Regions from separate parts of the Kitasatospora sp. NPDC004240 genome, predicted to be linked through region 1. Evidence: riboswitches for the same ligand, from Rfam matches in the RefSeq annotation. Region 1 holds a riboswitch; each other region holds the start of a gene.

Region 1 (7,328 bases):
GCCGCCCGAGGGGGCCGGCCCCGACCGTCACCCTCCTCCTGATCGTGCTCAACACGGCGGTCTTCCTGCTCGGCCCGGCGGCCGGGCTCAATCCGCTGTACGGCACCGGGCAGGACCGGATCTGCGCCGAGCAGCGGTACGAGCGGCGCTGGGGCGCCGTCCCCGCCGAACTGCTGGCCGGGCACCCGCTCACGGCCGAACAGCTGGCCGGTGTCCCCGACCCGGCCCCCGGCTGCCCGGCCGCGCCCACCCCGGGCAAGGTGCCGGCCCTCTCGGTGCTCAGCTCGCTCTTCCTGCACGGCGGCTGGCTGCACCTGCTGGGCAACCTGCTCTTCCTGCACGTCTTCGGCGCCGGCGTGGAGGCGCGGCTGGGCCGCGGCCGCTTCCTCCTCTTCTACCTGGCCGCCGGCTGCCTGGCCGCGTACGGCTACGCGCTCGCCGAGGCGCACTCACCGGACGCGACCCGGGTGCTGATCGGCGCCTCGGGGGCGATCTCGGCGGTGCTCGGCGCCTATCTGCGGCTCTACCCCCGCTCCCGGGTCACCACCCTGGTGCCGCTGCTGCTCTTCCTGCCGCTGCGGTTCCCGGCCTGGCTGGTGCTCGGGCTCTGGTTCTCGCTGCAGTGGTGGTCGGTGCGCTCGGCGGAGCCCGGCGTCGCCTACCTGGTGCACGTCATCGGCTTCACCGTCGGCTTCCTCCTCGCCAGTGCCCAGGGCCTAAGCTGGCGGCACCTCACAAAGGAGCCCGAACAGTGATCACCGCCATCGTCCTCATCAAGACCAGCGTGGACCGCATCCCGGAGATCGCCGAGGCGATCGCCTCGATCGAGGGGGTCAGCGAGGTCTACTCGGTGACCGGCGGCTACGACCTGGTGGCGATGGTCAGGGTGCGGCGGCACGACGACCTGGCCGAGGTGATCCCGGGCCGGCTGAACAAGGTCCCGGGCGTGGCGCACACCGAGACCCAGATCGCCTTCCGGACGTACTCCCAGCACGACCTGGAGGCCGCCTTCGCCCTCGGCCTGGACGAGTAGCGGCCTCCTTCTCCGGCATCCCCCGCCGGCCCCGCGGTCAGCCCGCCCGGCGGGTGTCCGCGACGCAACGGCCGCCCTCGTTGCGGTAGTTCCAGGCGGCACCGTCCGTGACCAGCGCGCGGACGGCGGTCAGGAAGCGGTCGACGTGCTCGTCCGGGGTGCCGGCGCCGAAGCTGACCCGGATCGCGTTCAGGCTGCGCTCGCCCGGCAGCGAGGGCTCCGGCGCGCCGCACTCGGAGGGCGCGGCCTCCTCGTCGCCGAGCAGGGTGCGCAGCAGCGGGTGCGCGCAGAACAGCCCGTCCCGCACGCCGATCCCGTACTCGGCGGAGAGCGCCGCCGAGAAGTGCGAGCTGTTCCAGCCCTGGACGACGAAGGAGAGCACGCCCACCCGGGCGGAGCCCTCGCCGAACAGGTTGAGCACCTTGACCTCGGGCACCTCGGCGAGGCCCGCCGTCAGCCGGTCGACCAGCTGACGCTCGCGCGCCTCCAGCGCGTCGAAGCCGGCCTCGCCCAGCGCCCGGCAGGCGGAGGCGATGGCGTAGGCGCCGATCACATTGGGCGAGCCGGCCTCGTGGCGGGCGGGGCCGGCGTGCCACTGCACCGCCACCGAGCCGTCGTGCTCCCGGGCGACCGTGCGGGTGGCGCCGCCGCCGGCCAGGTAGGGCTCGGCCGCGTCCAGCCAGTCGGAGCGGCCGGCCAGCACCCCGGCGCCGAAGGGGGCGTACAGCTTGTGGCCGGAGAAGGCGATCCAGTCGACGTCCAGCTCGCGCACCGAGACCCGGTGGTGCGGGGCCAGCTGGGCCGCGTCCAGCACCACCCGGGCGCCGTGGCGGTGCGCGGTGGCGGTGAGCTCGGCGACCGGCCACAGCTCGCCGGTGACGTTGGAGGCGCCGGTGACGCAGAGCAGCGTGGGACCCTCAGGCGCCGCGGCCAGCGCGGTCTCCAGCGCGGCGACCGCCTCGGCGTGCGAGCGCGGCGCGCGCAGGTAGGTGACGTCCAGTCCGGCGTGGGCCCAGGGCAGCAGTGAGGCGTGGTGCTCGGTCTCGAAGGCGAGCACCCGGGTGCCCGCCGGGACGGCGCCGGCCAGCAGGTTGAGCGAGTCGGTGGTGGCGCGGGTGAAGACCACCTGGTCGCCCTCGCGCAGGTCGAGGAAGTCGGCGACGGTCCGGCGGCTCTGCTCGAACAGGTCGGTGGACAGCTGGGAGAGGTAGCCGGCGCCGCGGTGCACGCTGCCGTAGTAGGGCGCGTAGGCGGCGACGTCGTCCCACACCCGCTGCAGGGCCGGGGAGCTGGCCGCGTAGTCGAGCGGCGCGTAGGTGACCTTCTCGCCGCTGGCCAGCGGGACCTGGACGTCGTGGCCGAGGACGGCGAGCGGGGCGCGGGAGGCGGTGGCGAGGGACATGGGGATGCACTCCTTCTACGGGCCTAGGACCCCGGGAGTGTGTGTCAACCGGCGTCCGCGCTTGTCACACGGACGGATTGCCGGTGACCCGGTCCTCACCCAGGGCACCCCGCCACGGACGGAGGGTTGCCGGACAGCAAGCTGGGGCTTGACGCTGCCACTCATGACCTGGCGAAGACTCTAGGACGCGTCCACCGGGTGGTCAAACAGATGTCCGCCATGTGGACGCACCGGGGCCCGCGGGGAGCGTTCCCCGCGGGCCCCGGCCCGGGACGGCCCGAGGACGGCCCGAGTCGCGTCAGCCCCGGGAGGTGGCGTCCGACCAGCGGCGCAGCAGTTCCTGGGCGGCGCCCGAGTCGATCGCCCGCGCGGCCCGCTCCATCCCCGCCGCCAGCTGCTCGGTGAGCGGCGCGTCGGTGAGGTCGAGGGCGACCAGCGCGGCGGCGGCGTTCAGCAGGACGGCGTCCCGCACCGGTCCGCGCTCCCCGGCCAGCAGCCGGCGGGCGACCTCCGCGTTGTACGCGGCGTCGGCCCCGCGCAGCGCCTCGATCCCGACGGTCTCGATGCCGACCTCGCGCGGGTCGAAGCCGGTCTCGGTGACCGAGCCGTCGCGCACCACCCACACCCGGGAGGTGGTGGTGATGGTCAGCTCGTCCAGGCCGTCGTCGCCGCGGAAGACCAGGGCGGTGGAGCCCCGCCGGGCGAGCACGCCGGCGATCAGCCCGGCGAGCCGGGTGTCGAAGCAGCCGATGGCGTGCGCGGTGACCTTGGCCGGGTTGGTCAGCGGGCCGAGGATGTTGAAGGCGGTGGGCACGCCGAGGTCGCGCCGGGCCGGGGCGGCGTGGCGCATCGACGGGTGGAACTTGGCGGCGAAGCAGAAGGTCAGCCCGACCTCCTCGGCGACCTCGGCCACCCGGCGGGCGCTCAGGTCGAGGGCGATGCCGAGCTTCTCCAGCACGTCGGAGGAGCCGCTGGCCGAGGAGGAGGCCCGGTTGCCGTGCTTGACCACCTTGGCGCCGGCCGCGGCCGCGACGATCGCCGACATGGTGGAGATGTTGACGGTCTTGGCGCGGTCGCCGCCGGTGCCGACGATGTCCACGGCGGGGCCGGGGATCTGCAGCGGCTCGGCGTGCGCGTACATCGCGTCGACCAGGCCGGAGATCTCGTCGACCGTCTCGCCCTTGGCCCGCAGCGCGACCATGAAGCCGGCCACCTGCACCGGGGAGGCCTCGCCGCTCATGATCTGGTCCATCGCCCAGGCGGTGTCCGCCCGGTCCAGGTCCTCGCCGCCCAGCAGGGCCGCCAGGATGTCCGGCCAGGTGCGGACCACCTGCACGGGGTCGCTACCGCCGTTCGCAGGGTTCACGTTCACCATGGCTGACTCCAGCTCTTGAAGGGAGCTCCGGGAGGTCCCCGCGAGCGGAGCCAGCCTATCGAGCGGGGGGTGGCGTCCTGTCCCCCTTTCTCTAAGAGTGAGATACCCAGGTGAAGGGCGGGGCCGGACGCCCGCCCCGCGGGCCGTACGGCTCAGTGGGTCGCCGGTGTCCGCTTCTCCACGCGGGCGCGGAGCAGGGTGGCGGCCGCCTCGGCCAGCGCCACCGGGTCCACCGGGCGGCTGATCGCCGCGTCGGCCCGGCTCCAGGCCGCCAGCCAGGAGTCCTGCGGCCGGCCGATCAGCACCAGCACCGGGGGGCAGCCGTAGATCTCGTCCTTGAGCTGGCGCCCGAGGCCGAGCCCGCCGGCCGGCACCGCCTCGCCGTCCAGCACGCAGAGGTCCACTCCCCCCTTCTCCAGCGCCCGCAGCACCGCGGGGGTGGTGGCGCACTCCAGGTAGTCGAGCTCGGGAAGGTCCGCGGCCGGCCGGCGGCCGAGGGCCGTCAGCACCTGCTCGCGCGTGTTGCGGTCGTCGCTGTAGACGAGGACGGTGAGCGTCTCGTCGGTCGTGTGCGCCATGGGCCCCTGCTTCCTCTGAAGTGTGATCCGGACCACGTCCACCTCATCCGGATGCTACTCCCGATCACCGCCCGCGGAGCCCCTTCCGGCGTGATCCTTCCCGAGCCGCCGCGGCCGGGCCCCGACGGGGCTCACCCTCCCGGAGGACGGCGCGTCACCCCGGCGCCCGCAGACCACCCGTACGGCCGACGGCGGCCCTCCCCCCTACCCCGGGGCCGCCCCGCGGGGCCGCAGCGACACGCGGGGCAACAGGGTCGAAGAGGCCCCGAAGGAACCGTCAGAAAAGGGACACCGCGCTGCTCAGGCCACCTGCGGACGCCCCGTCGGGGCCCAGGGGGGCATACCGCACGCACCGGACACTCCGAGGGAGACCCCCCGGCGTGAAGACGGAATAAGGGACCGACATAATGTCCGTCGTGGCGACAGCAACAGCAGTAGAAACCGGGCACGCGCACGGATCGGTCAACCGGCCGAACATGGTCAGCGTCGGAACGATCGTCTGGCTCAGTTCCGAGTTGATGTTCTTCGCGGCCCTCTTCGCGATGTACTTCACGCTCCGCTCCGTCAAGGGAGCCGAGTTCTGGACCGAGAAGGCGCACGCCCTCAACGTGCCCTTCTCCTCGGTCAACACCACGATCCTGGTGCTCTCCTCGCTCACCTGCCAGCTCGGTGTGTTCGCTGCCGAGCGCGGTGACGTGAAGAAGCTCCGCTCGTGGTTCGTCATCACCTTCGTGATGGGCGCGATCTTCATCGGCGGGCAGGTCTTCGAGTACACCGAGCTGGTCAAGAAGGACGGCCTGACGCTGTCCTCCGACCCGTACGGCACGGTGTTCTACCTCACCACCGGCTTCCACGGTCTGCACGTGACGGGTGGTCTGATCGCCTTCCTGCTGGTCCTGGGACGGACGTACGCAGCCAAGCGCTTCACTCACGAGCAGGCCACCGCCGCGATCGTGGTGTCGTACTACTGGCACTTCGTCGACGTCGTGTGGATCGGCCTGTTCGCGACCATCTACCTGATCAAGTAACCAGCTGATCAGGTCGCTGGCCACCGGCCCGGGGTCCGCCGTCGACGACGACGGCCCTTTTGCCGGTGCCGACGCTCCCACCGACCGACCGCGCGCGCAGCCCTAGACGGGCAGCCTCGTGCCGGCCAGACCGGCCGCCGGGTGCACCCACCAGTCGACCAGATCCTGACACCGGGGTTATTCCGTGAAAAAGCTCTCCGCACGACGGCGCCACCCATTGGCGGCGCTGGTCGTCCTAATTCTCGCCCTGGCGGCCACCGGGGGGCTGTACGCCGCGTTCGCGCCCGCCGACAAGGCGCAGGCCGACGTGGCCGCGCAGTCGCTCGCGATCGAGGAGGGCAAGAAGCTCTTCGCCGTGGGCTGCTCCTCCTGCCACGGCCTCAACGGCCAGGGTTCCAGTGACGGTCCGAGCCTGGTCGGCGTCGGCTCCGCCGCGGTCGACTTCCAGGTCTCCACCGGTCGTATGCCGGCCCAGCAGCCCGGCGCCCAGGTGCCGAGCAAGCCGAACATCTACTCGCAGGCCGAGATCGACCAGATGGCCGCCTTCGTGGCCTCGCTCGGCCCCGGCCCGGTCACCCCGACCGAGGAGCAGTACACCTCGACCAACCCGGAGGACATCTCCAAGGGCGGCGAGCTGTTCCGCACCAACTGCGCCCAGTGCCACAACTTCGCCGGCAAGGGCGGTGCCCTGACCCAGGGCAAGTACGCGCCGTCGCTGGAGGGCGTGGAGGCCAAGCACATCTACGAGGCCATGCAGACCGGCCCGCAGAACATGCCGTCGTTCCCGGACACCATCATGCCCGAGGAGCAGAAGAAGCAGATCGTGGCCTTCGTCCGCCACACCAACGATGAGCCCAACCCCGGCGGTCTCACGCTCGGCAGCCTCGGTCCGGTGACCGAGGGCCTGTTCGGCTGGATCTTCGGGCTCGGCGCGCTCATCGTGGTCGCGATCTGGGTCGCCGCCCACACCACCAAGGCCAAGAAGTCATGAGCCAGGACATGTCAGAAGAAAACCTGCCGGAGTCGCACGGCTCCGCCGGGCACCACGAGGTGGCTGCCCACGGCGACCCGTTCGCCGACCCCGGCCTGCCGGCCCACGAGCCCCGCCGAACCGACATCGACGAGCGGGCCGCCAAGCGGGCCGAGCGCCAGGTCTCGATCATGTTCGTGGTCTCGATGCTCGCCACCGTGGGCTTCATCGCCTCGTACGTGGCCATCGACCCCGACAAGCTCGTCGAGATCTTCCCGCTGGGCAAGGTCAGCGCGCTGAACTTCGCGCTGGGCATGACCCTCGGTGTCGCGCTGTTCTGCATCGGCGCGGGCGCGGTCCACTGGGCCCGCACCCTGATGTCCGACCACGAGCTGCCGGCCGAGCGTCACCCGATCGAGGCCGACGACGAGGTCCGCGCGGACGTCATCGAGCAGTTCAGGACCGGCGCCGCCGAGTCCGGCTTCGGCCGCCGCAAGATGATCCGCAACACGCTGATCGGCTCGATGGCGCTGGTGCCGCTGTCCGGTGTGGTGCTGCTGCGCGACCTGGGCCCGCTGCCCGAGGACAAGCTGCAGCACACCGGCTGGGACAAGGCGACCGAGCAGAAGCCGCTCCAGCTGATCAACATGAACACCAACCTGCCGATGAAGGCAGAGGACATCATCGTGGGGTCGCTGGTCTTCGCCAAGCCCGAGGGGCTGGAGGAGCACGACCACGACTTCCAGGTGCAGATCGCCAAGGACGCCCTGATGCTCGTGCGCATCGCGCCCGAGGACATCAAGGACAAGGAGTCCCGCGAGAAGGGCTTCGAGGGCATCCTCGCCTACTCCAAGATCTGCACCCACGTCGGTTGCCCGATCAGCCTCTACGAGCAGCAGACCCACCACGCGCTCTGCCCCTGCCACCAGTCGACCTTCGACC
Region 2 (7,328 bases), on a different contig from region 1:
CCGAACTCGCCCGGCTGGAATCCGCCTGACGACGAACGCCCCCGCCCCGAACGGGGCGGGGGCGGGGGCGGGCGCGGGCAGGGCGCCGGACCGACCGACGGGGCTACGTCAGCTGCCCGACCGGCGCCACGACCTTGCCCTCCTTGCCGCAGACCCAGTGCGGCTCCGGGCCCAGCTCGGGCTCCACGCTCAGCGCGTGCGGGTCACCGTCGGCCGTGCAGGCGGCGCACAGCGGCCAGCGGCCGTGCGACTCCAGCAGCGCGTCCTGGACGTCCTGGGCGACCAGCCCGAGCACGTACTCGGTGCCGTCCGGCCACTGCTCCAGCCACCAGCGCCGATGCGTCACGGCCTGCTCGACCAGCGACACCACGGCGGCGTCCGCCGCGTCCCGGGCGGTCAGGTCCGCGAGGATCAGCGCCCTCGCGTTGTGCAGGGCGGTCTCGATGTCGTCGTCAGCAGCCATCCGCCCATTCTCCCAAACCCCGCACCACCCGCCCCCACGGCCGGAGCCACGGCCCCCACCGCCGAAGCCCCACCCCCAGGAGCACCCAAGCCCCGGGGCCCCCTCCGGGGCCACCCCGGAAACGCCGCACGGGCGGCTCCCCGGAGGGAACCGCCCGTGCGATCGGAGACTCGTCCGATCCCGTGGAAGCGGGATCAGAAGTCCATGTCACCGCCCGGCATGCCGCCGCCGGCGGCCGCGGCGGCCTTCTCCGGCTTGTCGGCGATGACGGCCTCGGTGGTGAGGAACAGCGCCGCGATGGAGGCGGCGTTCTGCAGCGCGGAGCGAGTGACCTTGGCCGGGTCGATGATGCCCTCGGCGACCAGGTCGACGTACTCGTTGGTGGCGGCGTTCAGGCCGTGACCGGCGGGGAGGTTGCGCACCTTCTCCACCACGACGCCACCCTCCAGGCCGGCGTTGGTCGCGATCTGCTTGATCGGGGCCTCCAGCGCGACCTTGACGATGTTGGCACCGGTGGCCTCGTCGCCGTCCAGCTCCAGCTTGTCGAAGGCGACACCGGCCTGCAGCAGCGCGACGCCACCACCGGCGACGATGCCCTCCTCGACGGCGGCCTTCGCGTTGCGGACGGCGTCCTCGATGCGGTGCTTGCGCTCCTTGAGCTCCACCTCGGTGGCCGCGCCGGCCTTGATGACGGCCACGCCGCCGGCCAGCTTGGCGAGGCGCTCCTGGAGCTTCTCGCGGTCGTAGTCCGAGTCGCTGTTCTCGATCTCGGCGCGGATCTGGTTCACGCGGCCGGCGACCTGGTCGCTGTCGCCGCCACCGTCGACGATGGTGGTCTCGTCCTTGGTGATGACCACCTTGCGGGCGGTGCCCAGCAGGTCGACGCCGGCGTTCTCCAGCTTGAGGCCGACCTCCTCGGAGATCACGGTGCCACCGGTGAGGATGGCGATGTCGCCGAGCATGGCCTTGCGGCGGTCGCCGAAGCCCGGGGCCTTGACGGCGACGGACTTGAAGGTGCCGCGGATCTTGTTCACGACCAGGGTCGACAGGGCCTCGCCCTCGACGTCCTCGGCGATGATGACGAGCGGCTTGCCGCTCTGCATGACCTTCTCCAGCAGCGGCAGCAGGTCCTTGACCGAGCCGATCTTGGAGTTGGCGATGAGGATGTACGGGTCCTCGAAGGTCGCCTCCATGCGCTCCAGGTCGGTCGCGAAGTAGGCGGAGATGTAGCCCTTGTCGAAGCGCATGCCCTCGGTGAGCTCGAGCTCCAGACCGAAGGTGTTGCTCTCCTCGACGGTGATGACGCCTTCCTTGCCGACCTTGTCCATGGCCTCGGCGATGAGCTCGCCGATCTGGGTGTCGGCGGCCGAGATGGAGGCGGTGGAGGCGATCTGCTCCTTGGTCTCCACGTCCTTGGCCTGGGCCAGCAGCTGGTCCGAGACGGCGGCGACGGCCTTCTCGATACCGCGCTTCAGGGCCATCGGGTTGGCGCCGGCGGCGACGTTGCGCAGACCCTCGCGGACGAGCGCCTGGGCGAGCACGGTGGCGGTGGTGGTGCCGTCACCCGCGACGTCGTCCGTCTTCTTGGCGACCTCCTTGACGAGCTCCGCACCGATCTTCTCGTACGGGTCCTCGAGCTCGATCTCCTTGGCGATGGAGACACCGTCGTTGGTGATCGTGGGGGCGCCCCACTTCTTCTCCAGCACGACGTTGCGACCCTTGGGGCCGAGCGTGACCTTCACTGCGTCGGCGAGCTGGTTCATGCCACGCTCAAGGCCGCGGCGAGCTTCCTCATCAAAGGCGATGATCTTGGCCATCTGAAGTGGTCCTCCGGGACACGGTCGACTGCTCGGACCAAGGGGTGCCCGCGACGGACGGCCCTGGTGTGCGGGGGTCCATTCCCCTACCGCTCCCTGGGGCCTCACCGACCCGGTCCGCTTATCACTCTCAAGCTGTGAGTGCTAACGCCAATGATTAGCACTCTGGGGTGGCGAGTGCAAGCCCAATCGGCGATCCCGCGAGCCGCGCCCGCCCCTCCACGGAGGCCCTCCCGCCCCGCCGCGGAGGCCCTCCCGCCCCGCCGCGCGACCGTCGACGGGGCCCGCGCCGGGCGCCTCCCCGACACCGCGCGGGCCCGGGGGCGGAGGCACCCCGGACACGCCGACGGGCCCGTACGCCGATACGTACGGGCCCGTCGCGAAGCGAGAGGTCCACCAGCCGGTGGGCCGAGCCGAACTCCTGGAGCCGGAAGGTTTCAGACCGCCGCGCGGACCATGTCCGCCTGCGGGCCCTTCTGTCCCTGAGAGATCTCGAACTCGACCCGCTGGCCCTCCTCAAGGGTGCGGTAGCCGTCCATCTGGATCGCGCTGTAGTGGACGAAGACGTCCGCACCACCGTCGACCGCGATGAAGCCGTAGCCCTTCTCCGCGTTGAACCACTTGACGGTGCCCTGAGCCATTCCGAACTCCCCTAGTGCTGTGCTGGCCCTTCACGCGCCCGCAGGTCTGCGGGCCCGGGTCTGGTTGAGGCCGGCCCGGGGAACCCCCCCTGAGCGCAGCCCTGCACACCGCGATCCCCGGCCGGGCCCCGGACGGACTCCGGTGAACGGGTGATTGCGTCGACCGCGGCTGAATGTATCCGGATAGACGCCCTCTGCAACAGGCCCAGCCGATACGAATTCGCTCGGTCCATCAAGGGACAGGTCGGGCCAGAACCGGGTGAACTCGGCATTCCGTCCCGGACATGGCGGGCGAATTACCCAAATCCCCTCATGAATTCTGACATCCGCCTGACATGATTCACGGCTTCGGGGCGGACGCGGGTCTCGCCCGCCGGACGGGGCGGGGGCGCCCCGTTCCCCTCCGGGCGAAACTCTACTCCGACCGGGGCGACTAAAAATTCACGCCGCAATACGACGAGCCGCCTTCACGTCCGGAGAGTGCAATTCCGGACGTGAAGACGGCTCAACAGGTCAAACAGGTCGAACGGAACCGAACCGGCCGAATGCACCGGGCCGGCGGACCGCATCGATCAGGCCAATCGGAGCGACCGGCCGGTCAGGCCGGTCGAGCCGGCCGGACAACGAGGTCGACCGGGCCGAGAGGGCCGACCCGGCCGAGAGGCCCGACCGTCACCGGGGCCTCAGCAGCCGCCGGCCACCGCCGGGATGATCGAGACGCCGGCGCCGTCCTTGATCTCCGTGGCCAGGCCCTCGGCGAAGCGCACGTCGTCGTCGTTGACGTACACGTTCACGAAGCGGCGCAGCTTGCCGGTGTCGTCCAGGAGGCGGGCGGCGATGCCCGCGTGGTTCTTCTCCAGGTCGGCGATGACCTCACCGAGGGTGGCGCCCTCGGCGGTCACCTCGGCGGCGCCGCCGGTGTAGGTGCGCAGGATGGTGGGGATGCGGACGTTGGCGCTCATGGCGGTGGCTCTCCTAGCTGGGGGGCGGAGCGGGGCGGGGAAGGTCAGACGGAGGCGAGGCCGGCGGCCCGGAAGGACTCCAGCGACGGCCGGATGACGGTGGTCATGCCGGCGTCGGAGACGGCGTCCAGGGTCTTCAGGCCGTCGCCGGTGTTGATCGCGACGGTCTCCTTGGCCGGGTCCAGCTGACCGGTCTCGACGAGCTTCTTCAGCACGCCGACGGTGACCCCGCCCGCGGTCTCGGCGAAGACGCCCTCGGTGCGGGCCAGCAGCTTGATCGCGGCCACCACCTCGGCGTCGGTGACGTCCTCGACCGCGCCGCCGGTGCGGCGGGCGATGTCCAGCACGTACGGGCCATCGGCCGGGTTGCCGATCGCCAGCGACTTGGCGATGGTGTCCGGCTTGACCGGCCGGATCACGTCGTGGCCGGCCTTGAACGCGGCCGAGACCGGGGAGCAGCCGGCGGCCTGGGCGCCGAAGATCCTGTACGGGCGGTCCTCGACCAGGCCGAGCTTGATGAGCTCCTGCAGACCCTTGTCGATCTTGGTGAGCTGGGAGCCCGAGGCGATCGGGATGACGATCTGCTCCGGCAGCCGCCAGCCGAGCTGCTCGCAGATCTCGTACGCCAGCGTCTTGGAGCCCTCGCCGTAGTACGGGCGGAGGTTGACGTTGACGAAGCCCCAGCCCTCGCCGGCCGGGTCGCCGATCAGCTCGGAGCAGAAGCGGTTCACGTCGTCGTAGTTGCCGTCGATGCCGACCAGCTGACCGCCGTAGACGCCGGCCATGACGACCTTGCCCTGCTCCAGGTCGTGCGGGATGAAGACGCAGGACTTGAAGCCGGCCCGGGCGGCGGCCGCGCCCACCGCGCCGGCCAGGTTGCCGGTGGAGGAGCAGGAGAGCGTGGTGAAGCCGAAGGCCCGCGCCGCCTCGATCGCGCAGGCGACCACGCGGTCCTTGAACGAGTGGGTCGGGTTGCCGGAGTCGTCCTTGATGTGCAGCTGGGCGGTGAAGCCGAGCTCGCGGCCCAGGTTGTCCGCCTTCACCAGCGGGGTCCACCCGGGGTTCAGGTTGGGCTTCGAGGCGACGTCGGCCGGGACGGGCAGCAGCGGGGCGTAGCGCCAGATGGAGGCCGGACCGGACTCGATCCGCTTGCGCAGCTCCTCGGCGGCCTCGCTCCCGAAGTCGTACGCGATCTCCAGCGGACCGAAGCACTCCAGACAGGCGAAGCTGGGGCCGAGCGGGAACCGGGTGCCGCACTCGCGACAGGACAGCGCGGCGGCGGGGCCGAGGTCAACGGTGCTGACGGGTGCGGCAGTGTCGATAGCCATGATGGCGGAGGCCTCTCTCCTCATCTTCCCCGTGACGCGGGCGCGCCACGGGCCGGAATTGGCACCTGTCCCGCCGGGGCCTGTACGACAGCCGCGCGAGAAGGTTGCCGGGACGTCAACGGGCCGTTCCCTCAGTCCCTCTGGATGAGCTCTGTGAAGTTGTGGTCCTGCTCAGCGGTGACCCCGGCGTGCGAAGGTCCGACCGCTGTACGAAGACTGTATCCGAAGGCGTCAATGCCGAAAGGGACCGTCCGCCACGCGAGATGGACCGTTTCACCCGAGCAGAGTCAGCGATCCTCAGGAGTGTGCCCGTGCCCGCCGAACCGACACCCGAGCTCCTCCCGGAGGTGGCGTCCTGGCTGCGCCGCCGCTCCTGGAGCGCGGCCGACCGTCCGGTGCGCACCCTGCTGGACGCCAAGCGGGCGGCCGGCCGCGCCGGCACCGTCAGCGTGGTCCTGCCCGCCCTGGACGAGGAGGCCACGGTCGGCGACATCGTCCGCACCATCCGGCGCGAGCTGATGGAGCGCCTGCCGCTGGTCGACGAGCTGGTGGTGGTCGACTCGGGTTCGGCGGACGGCACCGCCGCCGCGGCCGCCGGCGCCGGGGCCCGGGTGGTGCGCCGCGACGACATCCTGCCGCGGCTGCCCGCCGCCCCCGGCAAGGGCGAGGTGCTCTGGCGCTCGCTGCTGGTCACCCGTGGCGAGATCGTCTGCTTCGTCGACGCCGACCTGCGCGAGTTCGACCCCGCCTTCGTCTCGGGCATCGTCGGCCCGCTGCTCACCGATCCCGGGATCCAGCTGGTCAAGGCCATGTACGACCGGCCGCTGGAGGTGACATCGAGCGGCTCCGCCGCGGGGGAGGGCACGGTCATCCCGTCGGGCGGCGGCCGGGTGACCGAACTGGTCGCCCGCCCCCTGCTCAACCTCCACTGGCCGGAACTCGCCGGTTTCGTCCAGCCGCTCGGGGGCGAGTACGCGGCCCGCCGCTCGCTGCTGGAGCGGCTGCCGTTCCCCACCGGCTACGGCGTCGAGCTCGGCCTGCTCGTGGACGCGCTGGAGACCGCCGGTCTGGACGCCCTCGCCCAGGTCGACGTCGGGGTCCGCCACCACCGCCACCAGGACGGCCAGGCGCTCGGACGGATGGCGGCCACCATCTACCGCACGGCCCTGGAGCGGCTCGACCGCACCCACCGGCTGAAGGCCTCCGCCGACCTGGTGCACCCGCTGCTCACCCAGTTCACCCGCGATCCGCTGACCCGTACCTTCACCGCCCACAGCCACCCGGTGACCGCCCTGGAGCGGCCCCCGATGCACACCGTCCCCGAGTACACCGGCCGCCACCCGGTGCTCTGAGCGTTTGCCGACCCCGCCCCCCGGCAAGGTTCCAACCATGGGCGATCTCACGACCGAACGTTCGAGTCCGACCGGCACCGCCCCCGTGCTGGTGGCCTCCAACCGGGGACCGGTGTCGTTCGGCGCCGCGGCGGACGGCACGCTGACCCTGCGGCGCGGCGGCGGCGGCCTGGTCTCCGGCCTGTCCGCGATCGACGATCCCGACGCCGTCTGGGTCTGCGCCGCCCTCGGCGAGGCCGACCGCCGGGCCGCCCGCGAGGCCCCGGACGGGCGCCTGGACCGCGCCGGGCACGACGTCGGGGGCCAGGCCGTACGGATGCTCGACATCGACCCGGAGACCTTCGCGCGCGCCTACAACGGCGTCGCCAACTCCACCCTCTGGTTCGTGCACCACCTGCTGTACGCCACACCCACCGCGCCCGCCTTCGACGAGGACTTCCGCACCGAGTGGGCCGCCTACCGGGAGTACAACGCGGCCTTCGCCGCCGCCCTGGCCGCGGAGGCCGCCCCGGGCGCCGCCGTCCTGGTGCAGGACTACCACCTCTCGCTCACCCCGGCACTGCTCCGCGCCGCCCGCCCCGACCTGCGCATCGGCCACTTCTCGCACACCCCGTGGGCGCCGCCCGAGTACTTCCGGCTGCTGCCGGACGACGTGGCCGGGGCCGTGCTGACCGGGGTCCTCGGCGCCGACCGGGCCGGGTTCCTCACCCGCCGCTGGGCGCTCGCCTTCGCCGACTGCTGTGAGGCCCTGCTGGGCGCCGAGGT
Region 3 (7,328 bases), on a different contig from region 1:
GCTCGGCGGGACCGGACCCGGCCGCGCTGCCGGTGCCGAGGTCGACCACCAGGGGGTTGCCGGTCAGGTACTGGTAGCCGGTGGCGGCGGGCGTGCGGGTGGCGCCGCCGTCGGCGGTGGTCGTGGTGGTGACGCGGAAGAGCCGGCCGGTGCGGTCGGCGGGCAGGTGGGCGGACAGGTCGACGGGGACGGACGCGGAGGGCATCACGTAGCCGACCATGGCCAGCGGTGCGGCCGCCTCGACACCGGGGATTCCCTCGATCCGGTGCCACTCGTCGGTGGTGATGCCGCCGAAGATCCCGGAGAGGAACCCGGCCTGGACCAGGTCCTGTTGACGCTCCGCTTCGGTGCGGCCGCCCCGGGGACGGACCAGGATGTCGTACGCCGAGCGGTGGTTGCCGTCGACGGTGGCGCGCACCTGCAGCTCCTGCGTCCGGGCCGCCCCGGTCAGGACGGTGAACGCCGAGGTCGCGACGGCGACGGCGGACACCAGCGCGACCGCGCGCCCCGGCCGGTGCCGCAGCTGGGAACGGACCATCGGAAACACCTGCGGACTCCCCCGTACCTGTCGGAACGCCGTGTGCGGTGGTGCTCGGCCCGGTTCGGCCGCGGGGCCCGGCACCGCCGGATGCCTCGGAGGCCACCGAGGTCGCCGGGGCCACCGGAGCTCGTCGCGGCGGGCGGAACGGACCCGCCCGGGCGTCCGGAACCACCGGAGGGAGGTACGGGAGCGCCGGGGGGAACACCTCGGGTGCGGCGGTGGTAGGCCTGCTGACGAGGTGTCGCGTGCCGCAACGTATCCGACACGAACGGATGTTGTCCAGACCAATTGCCGTCCGGGTGGGTTGCCGCCCGTACCGGTCGCGTCCGGACCGGTCACGGGACGCCGCCGCCCCGGGCACACCACTCCGGCACGGTGATCCGCAGCAGAGCGGTCACGAACGAGGGGTGACGGATCATCGAGTCCGGGGGCTTCGGCGACTACGCGCTGTCCCTGCGGGAGGCCACCGAGGACGAGCCGTTCAGCCGAACGCCCTGGTGTACCGGGTGCTCGGCAGGATGTTCGCGGTCGTGCGGGCCGGCAGCGAGGACCGGCCGTGCCGGGTGACCCTCAAGTGCGCCGAGCCGGCCGCCCATCTGCGCGGCCTGCGCGCGGCGGCGGTGGCGCTGCACGGGCGGGTGCGGGGCCGGTCGGGCCCTGTGCGCGGCGGCGTGGGGCGGGTCAGAGCCGGCGGAGGGCGTACGCGGCGGCGTTGGCGCCGCACATGCCGTGGACGCCGGGGCCGGGCGGGGTGGCCGCGGAGCAGAGGTAGTGGCCGGGGAGGCCGGTGGCGTAGGGGGTGAGGGTGGGGCGGGGGCCGAGGAGCAGCTGGGGGACGTCCTTGGCGCCGGTCATGATGTCGCCGCCGACGAAGTTCGGGTTGGCCGCGGCGAAGCCGGCCGTGGTGGTCACCGCCCGGCCGAGGACGCGCTCGCGGAAGCCCGGGGCGAAGCGTTCGATCTGCGCGGTGATCGCCCCGGTGGCGTCGCCGGGGTAGCCGGCCGGGACGTGCGCGTACGCCCACACGGGGTGGACGTCGCCGGCCGAGCGGCCCGGGTCGGCCAGGTACTGCTGGCCGACCAGGACGAACGGGCGCCCGGGCATCCGGCCGGCGGCGACGGCCCGTTCGGCGGCGGCGACCTCGGCGAAGGTGCCGCCGAGGTGCACCGTGCCGGCGCGCCGGGCGGGTTCGGCGGTCCACGGGACGCCGCCCGCCACCGCGAAGTCGACCTTGAACGCACCCGGGCCGTGCCGGAAGCGCCGGTAGGCCCGGGCGATCCGGGGCGGTAGCCGGTCGCCGAGGATGTCCGCGACGGCGCCCGGCGCCAGGTCGTACAGGGTGACCGCGGCGGGCGGCAGCCGGTCGAAGGAGGTGACCCGTACGCCGGTCTCGACGGTGCCGCCGAGCGCGGTGAGCTCCGCCGCCAGCGCCCGGCTGATCGCCCCGGAGCCGCCCGCCGCCACGGCCCAGCCGTGCCGGTGCCCGGCGGCCAGCAGGCCGAGGGCGACGCTCGCGCTCAGCGGCCGGTGCAGCGGCCGGAACGCGTGCGCCGCCACCCCGCCGAACAGGGCCCGCGCCCGCTCCCCGGTGAACGCCCGGGCCAGCGCCGAGGCCGGCAGCAGCGCCGGCGCCCCGAACCGGGCGAGCCGCAACGGGTGGCGCGGTACGCGCAGCAGCGGGCCCATGACGTCCTCGGCGAGCTCGTCCCAGCAGGCGGCGGACGGCCCGAACAGCCGCCGCCAGCGAGCGCCGTCCGGCGCGCCGAGGCCGGCGGCGGTCTCGGCGACGGAGCGGTGCAGCACCCCGGCCGTCCCGTCGTCGAGCGGGTGGGCGCAGTCGATCTCCGGCCACCGCCACTCCAGCCCGTGGCGGCGCAGGTCGAGGCCACGCAGGAAGGCCGAGCCGACGCCCATCGGGTGGACGGCCGAGCAGTGGTCGTGCACCAGGCCCGGCAGGATCGCCTCCGAGCTGCGGGCGCCGCCGCCGACCTCCCCGGCGGCCTCCAGCACGGTGACCCGCAGGCCCGCCCGCGCCAGCACGACCGCGGCGGCGAGCCCGTTGGGCCCCCCGCCGACCACCGTCGCGCCGCTCATCGGGGGCCTCCTCAGCTCGCCGGCTCGCCGCCGGAACCGTCGGTGCGGCACCCGCCACGTCGGTCCCCGGCCACGCTACCGGCCCGGCCGCCCGCCGGCCCGCCGGGCCCGCCGTGCGGTCAGCCGGCCGCCCGGCGGGCCGTCCCGGTGAAGGGCGCGGCCACGGCGGCCTCCTGACATGCCCTCGGCGCGACCGCGAGGACGGCCCCCACCACCTCGCGGTCGTGCCGTCCTCGTTATTGACGACCCCTCGGGCGCTCGACCAGACTGCTGGGGACGGTCACGATTGTCAGCGCCCGCCGCGGGTCTCCCGCGCGGGTCATCGGCTCCGGCCCGCTGGCAGGCAACCCTTCCACCGCGACGGGGTGCCCCGGGTGACGACCGGGTCCCGCCGATGCGGCGGGACAAGCGTGGTCCCGCCCCGGCGGGTCCCGAGGGATCGGACGGGTGGACGTGGGCGGAACGCGGAGGCAGCCGGGCGGCGCCCGCCGCCCGCTGCGCCCGGCGAGCCCCCTGACCAGACGTCTGCACATCGACCTGCTGCGCGTCTGCAGCGCGAGCGGACCGAGGGCCTGACCCGGCCGGCCGCCCCGGGACCACCCCGTCCCGGAGCCACCCGCCTGACGGCCACGTCCCCCCGGACCACCGGACCACACCCCAGCCCGTGAGCCGCGGCGCCGGTCCGGCCGGAGGCGGGGTCCCCGCGTCCCCTCCCGCCTCCGCGTCCCCCCCCATCAGATCACCGGGGCTCCCTCACCCATTGGAGAGTCATGCCCGAGCTTTTCGTTCCCGCCTCCGACCCGGCGTCCCGTACGCCGCAGCCCGACCCCTGTCACCCCGCCGAGCCGGTCCCGGACCACGCGCACCGGTTCCGCGGCCGCATCGGCGCCCGCCGCGGCGGCGGCTTCTACCCCGCCTCCCAGCGCTACCGGGTGTACCTCTGTCCCGGCTGCCCGGATTCCCTCCGGGTCGCGATCACCCTCGACCTGCTCGACCTGCGCGACACGGTCTCCGTCGTCCACCTCGCCACCCCCGAGGCCCACCGGGAGCTGCGCCTCGCGTACGAGACGGCGCTCCACCACTACGAGGGACCGCTCACCGTGCCGGCGCTCTGCGACCGGTGGAGCGGGCGCATCGTCAGCAACCACACCCCCGACATCCTCCGCGACCTGGCCGAGCACCTGGCCGACCGCACCCGGGACGACCTGCCCGACCTGCGCCCGGCGGACCTCGCCGAGGCCGTGGACGCGATCGCCGAACTCCTGGCCGAGGCCGTCCCGGAGGCGGCCGGGTGGCGCGAGGGGGCCCCCGAGCAGCTGTCCCAGGCACTGGACCTGGTCGACCGCCGGCTGGCCGCGGACCCGTACGTGCTGGGCGCCCGCCCGACCGCGGCCGACGTGGACCTGTGGGTGGCCCTGGTCGAGCTGGACACCGTCCACCGGCCCCGGATGGACCCCGCCGAGGCCGCCGCCGTGGCCGACCGGCACCGCCTCTGGGCCTACGTACGCCGGCTGCACCGCCTCCCGGCCTTCCACCGCAACCTCCCGGCCGAGTTCCTGACCTCCCCCCGGCGCCGCTTCGGCCGCTGCCTGGACCTCGACGAGATCCCCGACGGCCCGGCGGCCCCCGTGGACCGCGCGAGCCACGCGGCGTGACGACGACCGGGCGGCCGGCCCCGGGTGACCGGAGCCGGCCGTTCGGCCGGGGTGATCAGCGCCGGGTGACGGCGGTGGTCGGGCCGGGTCGGCCGGCCTCCCGTCCGGGGAGGCCGGCCAGCCGGGTGGCGAGGCCCTCGCGCAGCGCGGTCAGCCGGGCGATCTCGGCGTCGAGGGCGGCCAGCCGCCGCAGCGCCACGCCGACCGCGGGCGTGGCGGGTTCCCCGCTGCCGCAGCGGACCGGGTCCACGTCGGCGCCGGCCAGGTGCAGCCGCTCGGCGCTCGCCCGGAGGTCCTCGACGGTGAGGCCGAGCGCCAACAGCTCGCGGATCACCCGGACCCGGGCCACCTCGGCCGGGCCGTACTCCCGCTGGCCGGAGGCCGTCCGCCGGGGCGGCGGAAGCAGCCCGCGCTGCTCGTAGAACCGCAGGGCGCGGGGTGTCGTCCCCGCTGCCGCCGCCGCGTCGCCGATGCGCATGCCGCCCGCCCTCCGCCCGTCGGGTGCCGGGTCACAGCGCGACGACGACCGTCCCGACGTGCTGACCGGCGAACACCTCCTCCAACGCGCGCGGGGCGCCGTCCATGCCCGCGATCCGGACCACGGGCAGGTCGATCAGGCCCTCGTCGAGCCAGCCGGCGAAGTGCTCCCGCCACTCGGGGAGGGTCTCCGGGTGGTCCAGCGGGCTGACCCCGCGCAGGGCGATCCGCTTGACGACGAGTTGGACCGAGTCCAGCCCGACCGGCGCCGCGGTCCCGCTCCCGTCCGGGGACAGCTGCCCGGACAGCGCGCCCACCAGGGCGAACCGGGCCCCGGGACGGGCCGCCCCGACCGCGGCCGCGAGCTGCTCGCCGCCGACGGTGTCCACCAGGACGTCGATCCCCTCCGGCGCCGCCTCGGCGAGCTGCCCGGCGATCGGGCCCGCGCCGCGCACCACGGCGGCGTCGTAGCCGAGTTCGTCGACCAGCCGGCGCGCCTTGGCCGCCGAACCGGCGCTGCCGACCACCCGGCCGGCGCCCAGCAGCCGGGCGATCCGGCCGGCCGCGGTGCCGACCGACCCCGCCGCGCCGGTGACGAACACCGTGTCACCGGGGCGCAGTCCGGCGCCCACCGTGAGCGCGACGTAGGCCGTCCACCCCTGCGTCAGATGGAGCGCGGGGTCGACGAGCGGCGCCCCGCCGAGCCGGGTCACCCCCTCGGCGGGCAGCACCGCGTACTCGCGCCAGCCGAGCCAGTGCGAGACGAGCTCGCCGACCCGGGGCCCCTGCCCGTCGCCGCCGTCGTCGGGCCCGGCGGCGGTCACCACCTCGCCGACCGCCGCGCCCAGCAGGGTGTCGCCGGGGCGCAGGGCGGGCAGCGGCGCCCCCGGTACGCCGCCCCCGATCAGGGTGCGCACCGCGGCCCCGACGTGGAAGTACCGGTTGCGGACCAGGATCTCCCCGGGCCCGGGGACGGGCAGCGGCACCTCGACGACGGCCAGGTGCCCCGCATCCGGCAGCCCCTCGGGCCGGGTGAGCAGGCGCACCTCCCGGGAGGTCGCGGGCAGGGCGGCGGACGGCGCGGCGGACGCGGGGACGGAGGCGGTGACGGACACGGCGGAGCTCCTGGGCGGGTCGGGATCGGTACGACGGAGGACCCGCGCACCGGTCGCGGAGGAGCGGCCGCGCGGGGTCGGGAGACGCTAAACCCTGCCCCGCGCGTCAGGGTCAAGCGCCGGCCGCGCCCCCGCCGCCGCTGGCCCCGGCCGTCAGGGCGGTCGTCAGGAGGTCCAGGTCGGCGGCCAGCGCGCGGCGGGCGGCCGCGCCCATCAGCCCGGGGCGCAGGGGCAGCGGCAGGGCCCACCAGTCCTGGGTGACGGTGTGGGGGCGGTGCCCGGCCGCGTCGGGGTGGACGGGTGCGGCGAGGCGGGCGGACTCCGCGCGGGCCGCGAGGTAGGCGGCGAAGCGGGCACCGGCGGGGACGGCGGTGGCGGCCTCGCGCTTCAGCCACAGGTTGAGCGGGGACGGCGAGCTGACGCCCCAGTGCTCCGGGTCGAAGCTGACCAGCACGGGGCCGACCGCGGCCACGGTGAGCTCGAAGGAGTAGTACGGCGCGACGGTGCGGTACGACCGCCACTCCGCCCTGGAGACCGTGGCCCCCGCGTCGCGCAGCAGCTCGCGGGCGGCGTCCACCGTCCGGACGGCCTTGGTGAAGGTCGCCCCGGCGCCGCCGGTGCGCAGTTCGGCGAGCGTCCACGGCTCCAGCTCGTGCTCGAACCTCTGCACCAGGCCCTCCAATTGGTCGGCGTCGCAGGCGAGTGGGTGGTGCCCGTCGGCCGGCCGCGGGGCCAGGACGGCGAGCAGGTCGGTCCAGGCGATCACGCCGAGCCGTTTGGCGTCGCGCAGCTCGCGTCGGCGCAGGCCGTTCTCGTCCTCGGCCCAGTCGGGCGCGTCGGGGTCGGCGAGGCCGGCCGCGACGGCGCGCTCGAACAGTTCGTGCTGGAGCTCGCGCAGGCGTCCGCGCGGGCAGACGACGATCAGCGCCCCGCCGCGGGTGAGCCGCTTGAGGTAGCCCTCCGGCTGGGTGCCGGGCTGCAGCGGGGCGCCGAACTTGCCCTCGACGATGATCCAGGTGCCGTCCGGGCCGCGTCCCTCGACGTCGGTGTAGCCGGGCTTGCCGTCGACGGTGGCGAAGACGTCCGGCTCGAAGTGGATGCCCGCGGTGACCTCGGGCGGCGGGCCGGCCGGCCCGAGGGACAGGGCCGCCATGGCGGCGCGCGCCTCGGGGTGGGTGTCCAGCAGGTAGCAGAGCGCGGTGGTGGCCAGTCGCTCGCGCCGGTCGGTCAACTGGTCGGCCAGATGGGCGAGCAGCCCGGAACTCCGCACGGATTCCCCCTCCTCGGATTGCCGGCGCCAGGCTACCGGCCCCCGGCGCCGGGAGGGGGAGGTGTGGTCAGATCACCCCGGCCGTGAGGACGGCGGCGATGCTCCGGGCCAGGTGGGGGACCTCGGAGGCGGCGACCCCGGCGATGTTGATCCGTCCGGCGGTGGTGCCGTAGACG

Evidence for each region. A riboswitch is a leader RNA that binds a small molecule or an ion and turns the genes downstream of it on or off. The one in region 1 is predicted to bind S-adenosylmethionine.
Region 2: linked by a shared signal. The riboswitch ahead of thrC (threonine synthase) and the one ahead of ACWEQL_RS02430 (aminotransferase class V-fold PLP-dependent enzyme) in region 1 are both predicted to bind S-adenosylmethionine.
Region 3: linked by a shared signal. The riboswitch ahead of ACWEQL_RS09490 (glutathione S-transferase C-terminal domain-containing protein) and the one ahead of ACWEQL_RS02430 (aminotransferase class V-fold PLP-dependent enzyme) in region 1 are both predicted to bind S-adenosylmethionine.

What each region holds. Positions count from the first base shown of each region.
Region 1 covers NZ_JBSGFD010000005.1:22,240-29,567, reverse strand. Annotated here, with positions in the region: gene ACWEQL_RS02440 (rhomboid family intramembrane serine protease) at 1-755, shown strand, start outside; gene ACWEQL_RS02435 (Lrp/AsnC family transcriptional regulator) at 752-1,033, shown strand; gene ACWEQL_RS02430 (aminotransferase class V-fold PLP-dependent enzyme) at 1,071-2,435, opposite strand; SAM riboswitch class IV at 2,488-2,604, opposite strand; gene trpD (anthranilate phosphoribosyltransferase) at 2,734-3,810, opposite strand; gene ACWEQL_RS02420 (hypothetical protein) at 3,963-4,388, opposite strand; gene ctaE (aa3-type cytochrome oxidase subunit III) at 4,796-5,416, shown strand; gene qcrC (cytochrome bc1 complex diheme cytochrome c subunit) at 5,601-6,407, shown strand; gene qcrA (cytochrome bc1 complex Rieske iron-sulfur subunit) at 6,404-7,328, shown strand, end outside.
Region 2 covers NZ_JBSGFD010000049.1:784-8,111, reverse strand. Annotated here, with positions in the region: gene ACWEQL_RS15745 (HD domain-containing protein) at 1-29, shown strand, start outside; gene ACWEQL_RS15740 (hypothetical protein) at 104-463, opposite strand; gene groL (chaperonin GroEL) at 658-2,280, opposite strand; gene ACWEQL_RS15730 (cold-shock protein) at 2,718-2,921, opposite strand; gene ACWEQL_RS15725 (MoaD/ThiS family protein) at 3,605-3,883, opposite strand; gene thrC (threonine synthase) at 3,928-5,211, opposite strand; SAM riboswitch class I at 5,229-5,362, opposite strand; gene ACWEQL_RS15715 (glucosyl-3-phosphoglycerate synthase) at 5,523-6,563, shown strand; gene ACWEQL_RS15710 (alpha,alpha-trehalose-phosphate synthase (UDP-forming)) at 6,601-7,328, shown strand, end outside.
Region 3 covers NZ_JBSGFD010000024.1:49,303-56,630, forward strand. Annotated here, with positions in the region: gene ACWEQL_RS09480 (FtsX-like permease family protein) at 1-538, opposite strand, end outside; gene ACWEQL_RS09485 (phytoene desaturase family protein) at 1,223-2,635, opposite strand; SAM riboswitch class IV at 2,940-3,052, shown strand; gene ACWEQL_RS09490 (glutathione S-transferase C-terminal domain-containing protein) at 3,406-4,290, shown strand; gene ACWEQL_RS09495 (MerR family transcriptional regulator) at 4,346-4,768, opposite strand; gene ACWEQL_RS09500 (MDR family NADP-dependent oxidoreductase) at 4,800-5,882, opposite strand; gene ACWEQL_RS09505 (hypothetical protein) at 5,995-7,152, opposite strand; gene ACWEQL_RS09510 (amino acid aminotransferase) at 7,220-7,328, opposite strand, start outside.